Regions from separate parts of the Syntrophotalea carbinolica DSM 2380 genome, predicted to be linked through region 1. Evidence: riboswitches for the same ligand, from Rfam matches in the RefSeq annotation. Region 1 holds a riboswitch; the other holds the start of a gene.
The links. A riboswitch is a leader RNA that binds a small molecule or an ion and turns the genes downstream of it on or off. The one in region 1 is predicted to bind cobalamin.
Positions count from the first base shown of each region.

Region 2: linked by a shared signal. The riboswitch ahead of PCAR_RS16060 (TonB-dependent receptor plug domain-containing protein) and the one ahead of metE (5-methyltetrahydropteroyltriglutamate--homocysteine S-methyltransferase) in region 1 are both predicted to bind cobalamin.

Region 1 covers NC_007498.2:535,907-543,224, forward strand. The annotation lists gene PCAR_RS02885 (TetR/AcrR family transcriptional regulator) at 1-360, shown strand, start outside; gene shc (squalene--hopene cyclase) at 385-2,583, shown strand; cobalamin riboswitch at 2,770-2,895, shown strand; gene metE (5-methyltetrahydropteroyltriglutamate--homocysteine S-methyltransferase) at 3,107-5,383, shown strand; gene PCAR_RS02900 (ammonium transporter) at 5,558-6,772, opposite strand; gene PCAR_RS02905 (succinate dehydrogenase/fumarate reductase iron-sulfur subunit) at 7,185-7,318, opposite strand, start outside.
Region 2 covers NC_007498.2:3,477,201-3,484,518, reverse strand. The annotation lists gene pal (peptidoglycan-associated lipoprotein Pal) at 1-108, shown strand, start outside; gene ybgF (tol-pal system protein YbgF) at 200-1,000, shown strand; gene PCAR_RS16070 (fasciclin domain-containing protein) at 1,066-1,497, opposite strand; cobalamin riboswitch at 1,828-2,025, shown strand; gene PCAR_RS16060 (TonB-dependent receptor plug domain-containing protein) at 2,189-4,144, shown strand; gene PCAR_RS16055 (nitrilase family protein) at 4,229-5,065, opposite strand; gene PCAR_RS16050 (methyl-accepting chemotaxis protein) at 5,791-7,318, shown strand, end outside.

The DNA of each region.
Region 1 (7,318 bases):
GCTCCGCTTGAACGTCTCAAGAAATCGTTTTTATTGAGTATCGACTTCGGCTGCAGTCATCAAGACCATTATCGCGTGGCTTTTTTTTCGGATGCTCCGGTATACGGCTCTCCCGACGAGTTTATGACCAGGGATTCTCTGGCGCGGAGATCCTATCTGTTTGTGCGGCAGGTGGTGATCGATTGTATAACCTGCGGCGTGTTTCGCCCCGTCGATCCAGAATTGGTAACACAGGCCTTTCTGACAGCTTCCCATGGCGTTATTACGGCAAAAATTTTCTGGAAGGATTTTCCCTTGTTGCCTTCAGAGGCTTTGGGGGAGACCTTGTTGCGCGGTTTGGTTAAGGAATTTCTGGCCTGACCTTTCGTGATGGATAAAATCAAAATGAAAAACATAAACCAGCCCAAATTTAGAGTTTTTCGTGGTGGACAAAAAGCCGCTACGCCTTGTCCGGGGACGACTAACGAGAGACGCGGTGCCCTGGATCGCGGTCGTCTGTCGGCTTCCCTCAAGCATTCTCGCGAATGGCTGCTTTCGCTGCAGGCCGACGCCGGTAATTGGGTTTTTGCGTTGGAAGCGGATACCACCATCGCTTCCGAATATGTGATGCTGCAACGTTTTCTCGGTCGCCCTCTTGCGCCTGAATTGCAACAACGTCTGGCCAATTATTTACTCAGTCGTCAATTGCCCGACGGTGGCTGGCCGTTATATGCGGAAGACGGGTTTGCCAATATCAGCACCACCGTCAAGGCTTACCTGGCGCTTAAGCTGTTGGGTTACCCGACCCACTGCGACCCCCTGGTGCGGGCGCGGCAAATCGTTTTGGCCCTCGGCGGTGCCGAAAAATGCAATGTGTTCACGCGCATCGCGCTGGCGCTGTTCGGGCAGATTCCCTGGCGCACGACTCCGGCCATGCCGGTTGAAATCATGCTTTTGCCGCGCTGGTTCTATTTTCATTTAAGTAAGATTTCCTATTGGGCTCGTACCGTGGTGGTGCCGTTGCTGATTCTGTACGCCAAACGCCCGGTCTGCCGTCTGGAGCCCTGGGAAGGGATCCCTGAGCTGTTTGTCACGCCGCCGGATAAACTCGGTTACCTCGATGTCTGTAAACCCGGTCAGTGGCGTAAAAATGTCTTTATCTGGGTGGATCGCCTGACCCGCAAAATGGTGCGCTGTGTCCCCCGGCGTCTGCACAACCTGGCGCTGAGGGCTGCAGAGACATGGACACGGGAGCATATGCAGGGCGCCGGAGGTATCGGGGCTATTTTCCCGGCCATGGCCAATGCCGTCATGGCGCTGCGGACTCTGGGCTGCTCGCCGGATGATGCCGATTATCAGCGCGGCCTCAAGGCTCTCGACGATCTGCTGATTGACCGTTGTGACGTTCCTCCCCGGGAGGATACGCCGGTTTCGCCGTGCTGGTGCACAGGCACCTCAGCCGCTCCGATGCTCGATCCCAGCCCTGCCGGCAGCCATGCGCAGGGTGGCGATCAGGGTATCTGTCAACCTTGTGCGTCGCCGATCTGGGATACGGGACTTGCCCTTACGGCGCTGCTTGAAGGGGGGCTTGATGCCAGGCATCCGGCGGTCGATCGTGCGGTTCGCTGGCTGCTGGATCAGCAGGTCGATGTCAAGGGCGACTGGGCGCAGCGGGTGCCGAACCTCGAAGCGGGCGGTTGGGCATTTCAGTTCGAAAACGCTCTGTATCCCGATCTGGACGATACCAGCAAGGTGCTGATGTCCCTGATACGCGCCGGTGCGATGGATAACCCGGGCTATCGACAGGAGCTGTCGCGGGCTATCAATTGGGTTATCGGCATGCAGAACAGCGATGGAGGATGGGGTGCCTTCGACGTTGACAATAATTACCTTTATTTAAATGATATCCCTTTCGCCGATCATGGGGCGTTGCTCGATCCCAGTACTGCGGATGTGACGGGGCGGTGCATCGAAATGCTCGCTATGGCAGGTTTCGGCCGGGATTTTTTGCCCATTGCCAGGGGGGTGGATTTCCTGCGTCGTGAGCAGGAGGACTTCGGCGGTTGGTATGGTCGCTGGGGCGTGAACTATATTTATGGGACCTGGTCGGCCCTGTCCGGGTTGATCCACGCCGGCGAGGATTTGCAGGCTCCTTATATCCGGCAGGCGGTGGGCTGGCTTGAATCGGTACAGAACCCGGATGGTGGATGGGGCGAAACCTGTTATTCCTATGACGATCCCGCCCTGGCCGGACGTGGCGTCAGCACCGCCTCGCAGACAGCCTGGGCGCTCCTGGGGTTGATGGCCGCCGGCGAGGTGGACAACCTGGCAGTGCGGCGCGGGATTCAGTATTTGGTGGAGGAACAAAACCGAGCCGGGGGCTGGGATGAACGCCATTTCACCGGAACCGGTTTCCCTCGGGTCTTTTATTTGCGTTACCACGGGTACAGTCAGTACTTTCCCCTCTGGGCCCTCGGTCTGTACGAACGGCTCAGCTCCGGGAACCCGAGCAGGCAGCAGATGGTACGGCGGGCGGGGCCTGCCGGTTTGCATCTGCCGGTTCTCGACCGGCGCAAAAAACTACGTCGCAAGCGCAAAGCGTAATCAGGGGGAGCCATCGGCTCCCCTTTTGTTTTGTCGGGTCTCAATCTTTTGATGGATCAAATTAGGAGTCTGGCCGGTAGTTGTGTGCAGGGATTCATACGGGAACGTTGCAAAAGGGTTGACCTCTCATAGTTGTCGATGTATTTTTCAATGATCTAAAACTAATCGTATGTGAGTGCAGGAAACGGAAGACGGTGAGAATCCGTCGCGGACGCGCCGCTGTAACCGGTATTGTTTACGTTTTGCATGATCACTGGCCCTGACAGGGGTTGGGAAGGTCATGCAGTTTTAAGAGCCCGGAAGCCAGAAGACGCCCTGTCTCATACCTGACAGCACCTCGCGACATGGGTGTCGAACAGGATGGCGGCGTCAGCGCATGAAGACGGACCGGGCAGTGCCCCGGTCGTTTATCAATGCATGAGGTCTCTTCTTGTGAGCCCATTCTTCTTCGGAGAATGGGTTTCCTGTTTTTGGGGCTGTCATTTGTCAACGGACACCCTCAACAGGACAAAAGGAGACATGCATGCTGACACACACGCTCGGTTTTCCCCGTATGGGAGCGCATCGTGAACTGAAAAAAAATCTGGAATCTTACTGGAAGGGAGCCATCGGGCAGGAAAAACTCATGGCTTCCGGGCGGGAGCTTCGCTTACGGCATTGGCGTTTGCAACAGCAGGCGGGAATCGATCTTGTGCCGGTCGGAGATTTCTCTTATTACGACCATATGCTCGATATGGTCGCTATGCTCGGTGCGGTGCCGCCGCGTTTCGGATGGCAAGGCGAATCGGTAGATCTGGATACGTATTTTTATATGGCACGCGGGTCTTCGGGGCATCGTACAACGACCGCTATGGAGATGACCAAATGGTTTGATACCAATTATCACTATATTGTTCCGGAGTTTTACCCTGGACAACGCTTCCGGTTAGCCAGGAATCGTTTGTTTGAGGAGCTTGCCGAGGCCTGCATTGAAGGTATTCAGGCAAAACCGGTTTTGCCCGGTCCAATGACATTTATTGCACTGGGCAAGGAAATGGTGGCCGGTTTCGATCGTTGGAGTCACCTTGATGCGGTGGTTGAAGTCTACGAGGAGATCGTAAGCCGGGTTGCCGCCAAATGCTCCTGGATCCAATTGGACGAACCCATTCTGGCGACCGATGTGCCGGGACCCATTCGCTTGCGCGTGCGAGACGTTTATCGGAGGTTGGCGGCCGTTGCCGGTCCCTGCCGTTTGATGGTGGCCACGTACTTTGGCGCCCTGCAGGAAAATCTGGATCTGGCACTTTCCCTCCCGGTGGATGGGCTGCATGTCGATCTTGTGCGCGCCCCCGGACAACTCGAGAAGGTGTTGCCATGCCTTCCTGAAAACATGGTTCTTTCTTTGGGGCTGATTGACGGCCGCAACGTTTGGAGATCGAATCTCAGACAGGCCATAAGTACAGCGCAGGATGCGGTGGTGGCTCGCGGCTCTGACCGCGTAATGATTGCGCCCTCCTGCTCTTTACTTCATGTACCCGTTGATCTGGCGGGGGAGGCCGTCCTGGATCCCCGTATCCGATCATGGCTGGCATTTGCCAGACAAAAGTGCCAGGAAGTGAATGTTGTTCGGCTGGCCCTGGACGGAGAGGATGTGACAGAGGTTTTGCAGGCGAATGACACCGCCATGGAAAATCGTCGGAAGAGTGCCCTGGTGCATCGTGATGCGGTCCGGCGGCGGATGGCGGATATCTCTCCAGATATGTATTGTCGACGTTCATCTTTTGAAGAACGCAAAAAGCAACAGGCCTGGCTGCGGTTGCCGACGCTTCCGACCACCACCATCGGGTCTTTTCCGCAGGTCGCTGGCGTTCGTTCTGCGCGCCGAAGCTTTAAACAAGGTCGTATTAGCGAAGAGCAATACCGCGCTGAAATGCAACGTTACATTCGGGAAGCGATTGCCCAGCAGGAGGCGTTGGGGCTGGATGTGCTGGTACACGGAGAGCCCGAGCGCAACGATATGGTGGAGTATTTCGGCGAGCAGCTTGCGGGGTTCTGCTTCACCGAAAACGGATGGGTGCAGGGCTATGGCAGCCGTTGCGTTAAACCACCGATTATCTATGGCGATGTAGAACGTTTGAAGCCTATGACCATGGAGTGGACAACCTATGCCCAGCAGCAGACCAACCGACCTTTAAAAGGCATGCTTACCGGTCCGGTGACCATGCTTTGCTGGAGCTTCGTCCGAGACGATCAACCCCGCAGCGCGACCTGTAAGCAGATCGCTTTGGCGATACGGGACGAGGTTCAGGATCTGGAGCAGGCGGGTATAAAGATTATCCAGGTCGATGAGGCGGCCCTGCGTGAAGGGCTGCCCCTGCGTAAAAGCGCCTGGCGGGAATATCTGGGCTGGGCAGTGGATGCCTTCCGTCTGACGGCTTCAGGGGTGGCCGATTCCACGCAGATTCATACGCATATGTGCTATAGCGAATTCAACCACATTGCGGAATGGATCGCCAAGATGGATGCCGATGTGATCAGTATCGAGGCAAGCCGCAGTAACATGGAGCTTCTGGGGGTTTTAGAGTCGTTCACCTATCCGAACGATATCGGTCCCGGAGTCTATGATATTCATAGTCCCAGGGTGCCTTCGGTTGCGGAAATGGTTGAGTTGCTGCGCAAGGCGTCGGAGGTCATCCCCCTTGAGCGTCTGTGGGTAAACCCCGATTGCGGCCTGAAAACCCGGGCCTGGCCGGAAACCCTGGCGTCGTTGCGAAACATGGTGGCGGCTGCGCAAAAGTTGCGGTTTTTTGCCCGGGGATAAGCAGAGAGGTCATTTTGCGGTTGGTGTTGCGGCGGCCATGTATCTGAGGCCGCCGCTATTTTTTTATCATTTCGCACTGGTAAGGCAGGAAAAGCCCCAACCTATGGCCTGGCTGCCGACAAAAATATCGGCGACGGCCTGTGCTTGTGTTTGCACTTAGGCGGCGTACCAGGGTTATTTGACGCGTTCCTCGGGGTAGGCGTTGATGCTATGGATAGCAAGGTCAGGTCCGGAAAATTCCTGTTCCGCCGTGAGGCGCATACCGAAAACTTTGCGGATAATGCCATAGATGACAAAGCCGTTAAGCAGGGCGTAGGCTACCGCCAGCAGGCTGCCGCCAAGCTGGGAGATGAAGGTGACGCCGCCCATGCCGCCAAACAGGGGCTGGCCGAAAATACCGGCGGCGATACCGCCCCAGGTGCCGATGACGCCGTGCAAGGGCCATACGCCGAGCACGTCGTCGATCTTGAGTTTTTCCTGTTCCCACTTGAACCCGTAAACGAAGATCAAGGAACCGAAGCCGCCCATGAAAAACGCGGCCAGCGGATGCACGATGTCGGAGCCGGCACAAATGGCGATGAGGCCGGCCAGTGCACCGTTGTGCAAAAAGCCGGGGTCGTTGCGTCCGGCTACCAGGGCAAACAGCACGCCGCCGACCAGCGCCATGAGGGAGTTAACCGCCACCAGGCCGGATATACCAGTAACCTGCTGGGCGCTCATAACGTTGAAGCCGAACCAGCCGACAGCAAGAATCCAGCTGCCCAGGGCCAGAAACGGAATGTTGCTGACGGGAATCGCCTGGCTGCGGCCATGCACGTAGCGTCCCTGACGGGCACCGAGAAACAATACCGCCGGCAAGGCCAGCCAGCCGCCCATGGAATGCACCACCACGCTGCCGGCAAAATCGTGAAACTGGGCTCCGCCCAGGCGCTCGAACATGGATTGCAGCCATTGGCTGTGTTGGCCCCAGATCAGAGACTCGAACAGCGGGTAGGTGAGGCCGACAAAGAGTGCTCCGGCCAGTACCTGGGGATAGAAGCGCGCGCGTTCGGCGATGCCTCCGGAAATGATAGCGGGAATGCAGGCGGCGAAACAAAGCAGGAAGAAAAACCGAACCAGCTCGAATCCCTGGGAATTGCCGAGCAGGGCTCCGGCCGGGTGCAGGAAATGGGTGCCGTAGGCAAGGGGGTAGCCGATCAGGAAGTAGATGACCGTAGAGACGGCCCAGTCGGTGAGGATTTTGGAAAAAGCGTTAACCTGGCTTTTGGTGGTGACGGTTCCGACTTCCAGAAAGGCAAAGCCGGCATGCATGGCAAACACCATGACTGCCCCGAGCATAAGAAAAAGTACATTGCTGCCGTTCAGCAGCCCGTTGACTGTTGCTTCCATGGTCTAAATCTCCCTTGATTTAATATATGTGTGGCGCCCTTGCCACAAATGCAGAACTCCTTTATCTGGCAACAGATATGCCAAAAACAAAAATCATATAAAATCAGTGGCTTAGGGATTTGCCCCAAAAAAAAGTCGAAATATATGCTTAAAAAAAAGGCGTCGCTGTGCGAGTAATAGGCAGATAGAGAGAAAAACACGAAGCAAAAAGGTTCTTGAAGGGAATTTAAGGGGGAAGTCGGTGGCGTTGGTCTTAAATGGCGGGGATTTTATCCAGAATCTGGGTTTTTGACGCGTTTTGGTGATTAAAAAAACGGCAACATAAAAAAGCCGCTTCCGGGGAAGCGGCTTTAAGCGCATGGCATGTAGCTGACCTGATATTCGCTGAATGGCGACCGGCCACAAACTTGACTCAGGCTTTTGTTTTGCCGGCCTTGGGCAGTGCCATGAGGTATTCGCGGTTGAGTTGGGCGATAAATTTGACGCTGATACCTTTGGGACAGGCGGCTTCGCAGTCGTAGTGGTTGCTGCAGTTGCCGAAGCCTT
Region 2 (7,318 bases), 720 kb from region 1:
GATCGCCTGAGTGTGATCTCCTATGGTGAGGAAATGCCTCTCGATCCGGCACAGAACGAAGATGCCTACGCCATGAACCGGCGTGCGGAATTCAAATCCATGCCCTGATTACAGGTTGGGTATTTTCGCGAAACCGATGTATCCAAGGCGGATCGGCTCTACCGATCCGCCGCCCTCAACACAATGAGGACCGATTGTCATGAAAAGCTTAAGAATCCTGATGTTGTGCGCCGCCACGCTGGCCTTGCTTGCCGGCTGTATCCCTTCTCAGCAGGAACTGGCCATGAGCCGCGACCTTGAAGAGATGAAACGCCGGCTGGCCGCCACCGAAAGGGAACTCGCGACCCAACAGACCGACCGGCTCGGCCAGACACGCCAGCGCCTGGATGATCTGACGCAACAACAGGCCAAAACGCAGGCGGATCTGGATAACCTGCGCCTGGAACTGCAAAGCATCCATGGCCGTTTCGCCGATCTTGACCAACAGCGTAATGAGCTTCAGGAGGAACTGGCCCTGGTTCGTGACGATCTGGGGCTGCGCATCAGCGCCCTTGAAGAAAATCCGTCTTCCGCTACCGGCAACACGGCCCCGGTGGTTCAACTGCCGAAGGCCGGCGCCGCCCAGCCCGAGACCGTTTATCTGCAAGCCGTCGATGCGATCCGCAAACAGAAGCACTATGCCGAGGGTCGCAAGCAGTTGGAAGAATTTCTGCAGAAAAACCCCGGCCACTCGCTGGCACCGAACGCCGCTTACTGGATCGGCGAATCCTATGCAGGGGAAAAAGAATACGAGAAGGCCATCCTGCAGTTTGAAGACGTCATTCAGAAATACGGCGATCATCCCAAGGCGGCAGCCGCCTATCTCAAGCAGGGGTTGACCTTCGATCAACTCGGAGACCGCCAAAGTGCCCGCGCCATTCTTGAAAAACTGGTCAAGAGTTTCCCCCTGTCCGGGGAAGCCGGTATTGCCAAAGAACGTCTCAAAGCCTGGGGCAAATAATAAAGACCCAAAAAAAGGGGCGGCCTGAAAAGGTCGCCCCTTTTTTAATCTCCCCCCCTGAATGGTCAGGCCATGGTTTCATACCAGCCGGAGTGTTGCGGCAGGAAAACATTGTCGATAATATGGATCACCCCGTTACTGCATTGGATATCCGCTTTAACGATGTGCGCGTTGTCGATCATGATATCGTTTTCGTCCAGATAGATGGAAAGGCTTTTGCCCAGTTCCGTGACCATGGAGTCAAGGTTTGTGACGTCCATTTCCTTTTCAGTATATTTCTCCGCGACCAGGTGGTAGTTGAGGATATCCGCCAGTTTGCCGGCATCGGCCAGCACCTGATCGATGTTGAGGCGCGCAAAAGCCTCATCGTTAGGTGCGAAGAAGGTATAACTACCGGGTTGCCCCAATCTCTCAACGACCCCTGTGACAATCCCCAAAGCCTTGTTCAAGGTCTTCAGTGATGGATCTGCAGCGATGGCTTCCATGATCGTCGGCATGGCAAACTCCTTTTCTCGGCCCCTGATGGAAAGAACCGTGCATGGTATTGACATTAGCGGCCCGTTTTCATCTCGGATCGTATCGGGTTGGAGCCGCAAAGTTTGAACCTTACCTGGCCATTGTAACTGATTTACCCCCCTTGACAACCTGCGCCTTGACCTCGTATGCGGCGGCAAAGCCTTTTCTCCTTAAGCTCATGCCGTCGTATGCTCCCGAAAAGTTGCGTTTAAACCCATCCTCTGGAATAAAGCTCTCAAGCAGAAGGCTTTCTTGACATTGGCAGCCGTTTGTACTAGTTTCCGTATACGAATGGAACGACATTCATTCGTAACACTATCTTGAAGTGCGCTCCAGGTTACATCGACCTGATAGCGAAAAAAGGGAATGCCGTGCAAATCGGCAACGGACCCGCCGCTGTAACCGACGACGAACGTCACTGAAAACCAATGCAGCATCGCGCTGTGTGAAGGTGTGACAAGTAGGTTTGAGTCGGAAGTCAGAAGACCTGCTTCAAGATTTTATATAGGGACCGGTTTCGGGGCTGAACCGTTTCCAGGGCGCAGTGCGTCCAATTTTCTTTGGGATAAAACGGGATCCCGGAGAACCTGTATCAGGTTCTCCGGGATTTTTTTATGTCGGGTGCCGGCCCCTGCCCGATGCTATTTGTTGAATTGTCGAAAGGAGGGATTCATGCTCGGCAATTATTTTTCACGAGGGGCAGTCCTGTTATGTCTGGGGGCCTGTTTATTGCCGGCTCCGTTGCGAGCCGAGGCGCACCGCACCCTGGATGCGGTGGTGGTTACGGGTACCCGGTTTCCTGTCACGGAAAGCGCGAGCCACCGTCTGGTCACGGTGGTTACAGCCGAGGATATGCAGGCGCGCGGTGCGCAAAATCTTTACGAGGGGCTGAGCAAAGCGGGTGGCCTGGCATTCAAAACCCAGGGTCCCCTGGGCCTCAGCAACGGCGGCATGACCAGCGACCTGAGCATTCGCGGCCTGCCGGGGGGGGAGCTGGTCCTGGTTAACGGCATGCCCATTCAGGGTGCCGGAGGCGCGTCCTACGATCTCGATACCATTCCCATCGAGCAGATCGACCGGGTTGAGATTCTTAAAGGAGCCGCCTCGACCCTTTACGGTGCCGATGCCATGACCGGGGTCATCAACATCATCACCAAACAGCCGGAAGAGGTCGCTCTGACCAGCATGCGCGCGGAGCTCGGCGAATACGGTTATCGGAATTACAGCGTCGGAATCAGTCGCGCCAATCTGACCGCCGGTATGACTTACCAGCATCTCAACGATCTGCACAAAATCTATCAGAAGACTTACCTGAACCCCACCTCCAGAAGCACCCCTGCGCACTACGACGTCGGCAATACGGACCGTTACGGGTTTAACCTGAGCTTCAGTCCGCTGCAGGACCTGACCTTTGATCTGCTTGCCAGCTATTATCGCAGCGGTTGGCAAAAAGTTTACGACGCGGGCGGCAAAAGCGGCATTGCGGGAAAACTAGAGAACCAGTTCACCCAGCAAAAATACAAACTCTTCACCGATGTGCGCTACGAGAAAGACCGCTATCGCCTGAAGGGATTCTTTTCCCTGGGGACCACCAATGTCGACTACGATGTCTACGGTGGTAAAAAGGTCACGGATGGCTCCAAAGACTCCTGGAACAAGGAGTACAACGCCGGACTGTCGGGCGACTATCGCTTCGAACTGCCGGAAGACATCGCCCTGACGACGGGTGCGGAATATATCTATCGGGCAGCCAATTACCGCTACAAGTACAAGGAACATCACCGCCACGATGCCGCGGCCTTTGTCGAGGCGGAGAAAACCTTTTTTGAGCGTTTGACACTGACGCTGGGCATGCGCGAACAATTCATTCTCCCCGAAAAGGAAGGGGAGGAATATAACCGCTGGCTGCCGGCTGCCGGACTGAGTTTCCAATTGACCGAAACGACCCGGTTGTTCGCCAATTTCAGCACGGCGTTCCGGGCACCGACCTTCAATCAGATGTTCAACGACTCGTCCCGGCTGGTCGGCAATCCGGATCTGCGTCCCGAAAAAGGCAAAACCTACGAGGCCGGGGTCAAGTTCACCGGCAGAGGCCTGAAAGTTCGCCTGGCCGGGTTCTATATGGATTACGAGGATAAAATCGACACCGGCTATATCGACGGAGTCGATGACAAGACCTACTTTAACGCAGGCGATTACGAAAGTATCGGTGTGGAATGGCAAGCTGACTGGCGGCCGTTTGTCGGCAGTAGGGGACCATGGCATACCCTGGCCCTGCGCTGTTCGGGATATTGGGCCGACCCGTCCGCCGAGGATCCGGACGGTCAGGAGTATCGGCCGGGGCCGAAGTTCCAATCCAGCCTGGGAGCTTCCTGGCAATGGCACAAGTTCGATGTGGAATTGAGCGGAACCATTCTTGCGGGGCGGGAGGACTATCTGGATGATGCCTATACCATGGATATCAGTGCCGGGTACCGTTTGCCCGTGGGCCGGGTTTACGTGACCGTCACCAATCTGCTGGATGAAGAAGTGGTGAGTGCCGGCAATCAGGATCCGGAAAGCAGCTACCAGTACGAATACTACGAAATGCCGCGTTTGGCGCTTATCGGGTACGAAGTTACCTTCTAACCGAGGCTTTACAAAAAACAGGCCGCTGCCCTTGACGGGTAGCGGCCTGTTTTTTTCGCCTTCCCATGAGCCGTCCGGTGCGGTTCATCGAAACAGCTCGGGACGGCGGTCGTCCAGAAAAAACGTTCGCCCTTGTGCACGCGTGCGGTTCACTCCATCGAGATCGAGATCCCAAAACAGTAACCCTTCACCCGGTTCGGTGCGTTGGGCAAGCAAGGTGCCGGTGCGATAGTCCCACACCCCCAGACCGCCACTGCAATCGCTGCTTTTGAGTTTTTGAACATGATTGCAGGCGGCAACATACATGGTGTTGTCATAGGCGCGGGCTCCCATATAGCGCTGCCACAATTGCATGCGATCGGGACCGGCATGGGGAGCAGCATGGGGTGCCAGCAGCAGTTGCGCTCCCTGCACCGCATAAGCAGTGGCCAGCTCGGGAAAATGCAGATCGTAACACAGCCCTATGGCGAATGTTATCGGCATTCCCGCGCGGCTTCTGGTCGTAAAGACGGGCAATGCATCACCGGCGCAAAATACCTCGCGTTCGCGACGGCCAAGGTGGGTTTTGCGATAACGTTCTATCGAACCGTCGGCTGAAGCGACCAACTGGGTGATGTAACACGCTGACCCGGATTTTTCGATCAGACCGGCCGACACCACCATGCGATGCTTTCGGGCCAATGCCGCCAGGTGGCAAGAAGCCCGTCCCGGCACCACTTCGGCAAGCTCGCCAATCCCGCTGCGGGTGTAGCCGCAAATGGCCAATTCCGGAAAGCAGACCATCTCGGCGCCTTGCCGCGCCGCCTGTTCGGTCCAGCGGGCGATCCCTTCCAGATTACGGGTGCAATCGCCGATCTCCGATACCGACTGCACCAGTGCCAGACGAAAAGCCCCCAGATCCGATAAACCGTTTTCTGTCATATGTTCTCCTCTGCTGGACAGGGTATCCGATTATATCCGGCACAGAGATAGATACAACAGGCTTATCGGGGCGCGACGACAATGATGGTGTTTGTTGGTGGACCGATGGGGGCTGGCCGGAGGGTTCTCCTTAAGTTAATTTGCATCCGGAAACTCAGGATGCACACTGCGTAGTTTTCATAAGGGAAACGAGTGATTTTTCCCAAGGTCAAGAAAATCGAGCACTTGCGCGGAGGCGTAGTTTTTACGCCGCACAAGCAAGTGGGAAGATTGACGCAGAGATTGGGGAAAAGGACCGTTTTCGGATGAAAACAAAGTTAATTTGCCCTTCCGAGTCGCTGCAATGGGTGGGTTGGCTGAGGTTTTTTCTTTTTTAGCGAATTTTTTTCTTCCATCGACGGCAGGTGCAGTGCAAAATGGTTCGCTGCAACCTGATCCTGTCCTTTTATGAATTTTGGGCGAGGGAAAATCCTCTTTCCCGGAGACATGTACCCGGCCTGTCATTCGCTGATTTAACTGGCTGCCAACAGTTAATCACTTGAAACGGGACCGTCCCCGAAATTCCTTCGGCCATTCAACCGGCTGCCAACGGTTGATACGCTAAAGTTTCCCGCACGCAAGCTTCCTAATGTACTAATTCCAATAGTTTTCGACCTAAACATTAACCGCTTTAAAAGTTAATCGCAAGTGGCTTGCAAGTCACTGTTTATAGGAGTTTTTTTTTGATGAAATCCCTTCGCAATCGTATTTTGTTCCCTGTGATCGGTTTTATTATACTCGGCATGGCCCTATCCGCGGTCCTCTCCACCCGAACCACATCCCATATTGTCCAGAACATCATCACCGACCAGCTGGAAACCCTCACCCGGAATCTGTCCGCGCAAATATCGGCCTGGATCCAGGACCTGCGCGGTGATCTCAAAACACAGTGCCGACAGGAAATATTCACCAAAATACTGTCGCAGGAAACACCCCGTGCGGAAGAGCTCGAAAAAGCCAATAAACTCATGCAGGAGTTTATGAAGACCTACGATATTTACGATTCCATTACACTTATCGACAGAACCGGAAAGGTTGTGGCCCATCCCAATCCGGAGGTGATCGGGCTTGACCTGTCGACCCGTTCCTATTTCAAGTTGGGGATGCAGGGCCAAAACAACATCAGCAATGTCATCAAAAGTAAAGTCACCGGACGGCCGATTTTCACCATAGCGGAGCCCATGAAGCTGCATGGAGAGGTGATCGGTGTTCTGACGTCATGCATCGAGCTTAGCAAGTTTACGGAACAGTTCATTGTGCCGATCAAAATCGGCAGCGACGGTTACGCCTTCATGACCGACAAGACGGGCATGATCTGCAGCCATCCGGATACGGATGTCATCCTGCAAACCAACATCAGTGCTTTTGACTGGGGTAAGCAGTTGATGAGCCGGAAAAATGGCATCGAGACCTACACCTTTGAGGGGATTGAAAAAATCGTCAGTTTCCGTACCGAGCCGACCACCGGTTGGTTCGTTGCCGCCGGAGCGGATACCGAGGATATTTTCAGCGTGATCGACAGTCTGATCATGCGCAATGGCATCATCGGCATTATCGTTGTGCTGGTGCTGGCCGTTATGGTCATTTTGATTGTCAGGCCGATTACCAATATCCTCGGCAAGGGTGTCGCATTCGCCCAGGATATCAAGAACGGTGATCTCTCCGGTCGCTTGCACTTTAGCCGCCGAGACGAGCTGGGACTGCTCGCCGAGGCCCTTGACACCATGGCCGACAGCCTCCAGCAAAGAGCCGCATTGGCCGAAGCGATTGCTGACGGCGACCTGACCCGGGATGTGGTCTTGACCTCGGAACATGATGTGCTCGGCCGGGCCTTGCGCAACATGACCGATCGCCTCAATGACATCCTTAGGCAAATCGACAGCGCCAGCGAGCAAATCGATTCCGGTTCCGGCCAAGTCGCAGATTCCGCCCAGGCGCTGTCTCAGGGAGCTACCCAGCAGGCGGCTGCCATCGAGGAAATCGGTGCCAGCCTGGGCGAACTGTCCGGCCGCACCCATGAGAATGCGGAGAATGCGCAGACAGCCAACAGCCTGGCCAATACGGCGAGAAGAGCAGCGCATGGCGGCAGTGAACAAATGCAGCAGATGGTTGCCGCGATGCAGGAAATCAGCGAATCGGGCCAAAATATCAGCAAGATTATCAAAACCATCGACGAAATCGCCTTTCAGACCAATCTGTTGGCACTGAATGCAG